DNA from 2 places in the Streptomyces sp. NBC_01618 genome. Region 1 is predicted to be linked to the other one. Evidence: riboswitches for the same ligand, from Rfam matches in the RefSeq annotation. Region 1 holds a riboswitch; the other holds the start of a gene.
The links. Region 1 has a riboswitch for S-adenosylmethionine ahead of thrC (threonine synthase). Riboswitches for the same ligand answer to the same signal wherever they lie in the genome.
Positions count from the first base shown of each region.

Region 2: linked by a shared signal. The riboswitch ahead of OH735_RS09600 (aminotransferase class V-fold PLP-dependent enzyme) and the one ahead of thrC (threonine synthase) in region 1 are both predicted to bind S-adenosylmethionine.

Region 1 covers NZ_CP109297.1:4,457,806-4,460,193, forward strand. Annotated here, with positions in the region: gene OH735_RS20760 (glucosyl-3-phosphoglycerate synthase) at 1-941, opposite strand, end outside; SAM riboswitch class I at 1,095-1,221, shown strand; gene thrC (threonine synthase) at 1,239-2,388, shown strand, end outside.
Region 2 covers NZ_CP109297.1:2,029,063-2,031,450, forward strand. Annotated here, with positions in the region: gene OH735_RS09600 (aminotransferase class V-fold PLP-dependent enzyme) at 1-1,228, opposite strand, end outside; SAM riboswitch class IV at 1,404-1,521, opposite strand; gene trpD (anthranilate phosphoribosyltransferase) at 1,605-2,388, opposite strand, start outside.

The sequences.
Region 1 (2,388 bases):
GCCGCGCGGCGTGAAACGTACTCCTCGATCTCCCGCATCGGCGGCCGCTCCTCGGTGTCCACCGCATGGGTGCGCGGTACGAAACCGTCCTCGCCGCGCTCGAACTGGGTGAGCGCGGGCCGCACCAGGTGCCCGCGGGACAGCCGGAGTTGCGCGGTCCGGTAGATCGCCGCCGCCATCCGGCCGAGCGCCTGCCCGTCCTGGTGGCGGTGCTTGCGCACCCCCACGTCGACCTGGGCCAGCGCGTCCAGACCCACGGTGTGCAGTGCGTCGACCAGGAGGCCCAGCTCCACTCCGTACCCGACGGGGAAGGGCAGTTGTTCGAGGAGGGATCGGCGTACGGCGTACTCGCCGCCCAGCGGCTGAACGAAACCGGCCAACTGCGGCCAGTGCAGATTGAGCAGCGGACGGGCCACCAGCTCGGTCACGCGACCGCCCTGACCTGCTGTGTCACCGAGCGGGCGGTCGTACATCGCCTTGACGAACCGGACGTCCGGATCGGTCAGCAGCGGGCCGACGATGCCGGAGACGAAGTCGGCCGAGAACTCCAACAGGTCGGCGTCGACGAAGCAGACGATGTCCCCGCCGGTCACCAGGAGCGACCGCCACAGCACCTCGCCCTTGCCGGGCACGGCGGGTATCCGGGGCAGTATGTCGTCCCGGTGCACCACCCGCGCACCGGCCTCCCAGGCCACCTTCGCGGTGGCGTCCGTGGAACCGGAATCGATCACCACGAGTTCGTCGACCAGCTGGACCTTCTCCATCAGCTCGCGCCGGATCGTCGCGACTATCGCAGCGACCGTCGCCTCCTCGTTCAGCGCGGGCAGCACGACACTCACGCTTCCGCGGCCCGGTTCCTTGGCGGCGAGGAGCCGGTCCAGCGGGCGGTCGGCCACCGACCAGGAACGCCTGGCCAGCCAGCTTTCGACCTCTTCCAGCACGGTCGATACTCCCTGTATGTGATCCATCTCGCGGTTCGGACGACTATCTCAACCGTCCGGTGCTTCGGTTACAGTCTTGAACAACGCGGACGGCCGTCGCATGTCGGGGTCGGTCCGCCAATAAACGCCTGGATCGAAGATCCAGCGCCATAGCGCTCATCCAGAGGGACTGAGGGAACGGCCCGTCGAAGTCCCGGCAACCCTCCTGCCGACCGCTAGGTCAGGTGGGGAAGGTGCCAATTCCGTCTCGCGGCGAAATGCGCCGCGAGGAAGATGAGGAGAAAGGGCCTCGCCTCCATGGCTGCGCAGACTGTTGCAGTAAGCACCGACTCTTCCGCCGAGGTTGTCGACCTGGGGCCCGCCGCGGCGCTTTCCTGCCGCGAGTGCGGCGAGCGTTTCGAACTCGGTCCCATTTTCGCCTGCGCGTCCTGTTTCGGGCCGCTCGAAGTGGCGTACGACCTGCCGAGCGGCTCCCCCGACGAGCTGAAGAAGCGCATCGAGGCCGGACCCGACAACATCTGGCGTTACGCGCCGCTGCTGCCGGTCCCCGCGAATGTCGCGGACAAGCCCAACATCAACCCCGGCTTCACCAAGCTGGTCAAGGCCGACAACCTCGCCCGTGAGCTGGGCGTCACCGGCGCTCTGTACGTCAAGGACGACTCCGGTAACCCGACGCACTCCTTCAAGGACCGCGTCGTCGCCATCGCCGTCGAGGCCGCCCGCGCCTTCGGTTTCACCACCCTCTCCTGCTCCTCCACCGGCAACCTCGCCGGTGCGGTGGGCGCCGCCGCCGCCCGCGCCGGCTTCCGCTCCTGCGTGTTCATCCCGCACGACCTGGAGCAGGGCAAGGTCGTCATGGCCGCGGTGTACGGCGGTGAGCTGGTCGGCATCGAGGGCAACTACGACGACGTCAACCGCTTCTGCTCCGAGCTCATCGGCGACCCGCTCGGCGAGGGCTGGGGCTTCGTCAACGTCAACCTGCGCCCCTACTACGGCGAGGGCTCCAAGACCCTGGCGTACGAGATCTGCGAGCAGCTCGGCTGGCAGCTGCCCGACCAGATCGTCATCCCGGTCGCGTCCGGCTCACAGCTCACGAAGATCGACAAGGGTCTCCAGGAGCTGATCAAGCTGGGCCTGGTCGAGGACAAGCCGTACAAGATCTTCGGCGCCCAGGCCGAGGGCTGCTCCCCGGTCTCCACCGCCTTCAAGGCCGGTCACGACGTCGTACGGCCGCAGAAGCCGAACACCATCGCCAAGTCCCTGGCGATCGGCAACCCGGCCGACGGCCCGTACGTCCTGGACATCGCCCGCCGCACCGGCGGCGCGGTCGAGGACGTCGACGACGAGCAGGTCGTCGAAGCGATCAAGCTCCTCGCCCGCACCGAGGGCATCTTCGCGGAGACGGCGGGCGGCGTGACGGTCGGCGTCACGAAGAAGCTGATCGAGG
Region 2 (2,388 bases), 2.4 Mb from region 1:
TCGCGTTCAGTGACCGCTCGCCAGGCTCGGCCTCCGGTGCGCCGCACTCGCCGACCTCCTGAGGGTCGCCGCCCAGCAGGGTGCGGACCAGCGGGTGTGCGCAGAACAGTCCGTCGCGGACCCCGATGCCGTACTCGGCGGAGAGCGCGGCTGCGAAGTGGGAGCTGTTCCAGCCCTCCACCACGAAGGAGATGACGCCGACCCTCGGGGCGTCGTCGCCGAACAGCGAGAGCACCTTGACCTCGGGGACCTCGGCGAGACCGGTCCGGACGGCGGTGACGAGGTACTGCTCGCGGGCGACCAGGTCGTCGAAGCCGGCCTCGGTGAGCGCCTTGCAGGCGGATGCGATGGAGTACACGCCGATGACGTTGGGGGAACCGGCCTCGTGGCGGGCCGCGGTGGTGTGCCACTCGACGTCCACACCGCCGTCGCCGCGCCGGGCGACCCTGCGCGAGGCGCCGCCGCCGGCCAGGTACGGCTCGGCGTCCCTCAGCCAGTCGGCCCGGCCCGCGAGCACGCCCGAGCCGAACGGCGCGTACAGCTTGTGCCCGGAGAAGGCGACCCAGTCGACGTCCAGGTCCGTGATGTCGACAGGGTGGTGCGGGGCGAGCTGCGCGGCGTCCAGCACGATCCGGGCACCGTGCGCGTGCGCGGCGGCCGCCAGCTCTTTGACCGGCCACAGCTCACCGGTGACGTTGGAGGCGCCGGTGACACAGACCAGCGCGGGGCCGTAGGGGTCTCGGTCGGCGAGCGCCCGCTCCAGCGTCTCGACGGCCTGGGCCGGGGTGCGCGGGGCGTTCAGACAGGTCACCCGGGCGTCACGCCAGGGGAGCAGCGAGGCGTGGTGCTCGGTCTCGTACACGAAAACCTGACAGTCGGCGGGGATGACGGCGGCCAGCAGGTTGAGGGAGTCGGTGGTCGACCGGGTGAAGATCACCTGGTCCTCGGGGCGGCACCCGAGGAACTCCGCGACCGTCGCGCGGCTGTTCTCGAAGAGGTCCGTGGAGAGCTGCGAGAGGTATCCGGCACCGCGGTGGACGCTGCCGTAGTACGGGGCGTACGCGGCGACGTCGTCCCAGACGCGCTGCAGGGCCGGGGCACTGGCGGCGTAGTCGAGAGCGGCGTACGTGACCTCACCACCCGTGACGAGCGGAACCATTACATCCTTACCCAGAACCGGCAAGGGGGTACAAAGCGACTGGTCGGCGGCAGCGGTGAAGACAGACATGGCGAACTCCCGTAACAGGCAGGCGAATCGCGTGCGCCGGCGGATACGCGGCAGCGCAGCGGAAAGAGAAAAAAGGGGTGCGGAGGAGGGCCGAGAAGCCCTATCGCATTCGCTTGCTCACAAGAGGCTCCCTAGGGACCAGGACCCCGGGGGTTGGCATTCACAGATGCCGAGGGGCCCGCGCTTGCCGCAGACCTCGCTGCCTACGGCCTGGTCTTCACCCGGGGCACCCCGCCACGGACGGAGGGTTGCCGGACAGCGGGCCGGGGCCGTAGTCGCTGTCACTCATGACCTGCGCAGCATCTTGCCATACGTGCGCCGACGCGCAAGGCGCGGTCCAGAATCCGGACCGCGCCCCGCGTCACCTTCCGTGCGTTCAGGCGTTGCTGACCGCCACCCAGCGCTCCAGCGCCTGCCGGGCCGCACCCGAGTCGATGGACTCGGCGGCCTTCTCGATCCCGGCGGCGATCTGCTCTTCGAGCGTGCCGTCCGTCGGGTCCAGGGCCACCAGCGCCGCCGCGGAGTTGAGCAGCACGGCCTCCCGCGCCGGCCCGTGCTCGCCGGCCAGCACCCGGCGGGCCACGTCTGCGTTGTACGAGGGGTCGCCGCCGCGGAGCGCCTGTGGCGGCACCAGTTCCAGGCCGACGTCGCGCGGGTCGAACGCCTCCTCGCGCACCGATCCGTCCCGGACCACCCAGACGCGCGACGTCGCGGTCGTCGTCAGCTCGTCCAGGCCGTCGTCGCCGCGGAAGACCAGCGCCGAATTGCCGCGCTCGGCGAGGACACCGGCGACGATGGGCGCCATCCGCAGGTCGGCGACGCCGATGGCCTGCGAGCGCACCTTCGCCGGGTTGGTGAGCGGCCCCAGGATGTTGAACGTCGTCGGGGCACCGAGTTCCTTGCGGGCCCTGGCCACGTACCGCAGAGCGGGGTGGAACTTCACCGCGAAGCAGAGGGTGATGCCCGCTTCCTCGGCGACCTCGACGACCCGCTGCGCGCTGAGCTCCAGGTTGACGCCGAGCTTCTCCAGCACGTCGGAGGAACCACTCGCCGACGAGGAGGCGCGGTTGCCGTGCTTGACGACCTTGGCGCCGGTGCCCGCGATGACGATCGCCGACATCGTGGAGATGTTGACCGTCTTGGCGAGGTCGCCGCCGGTG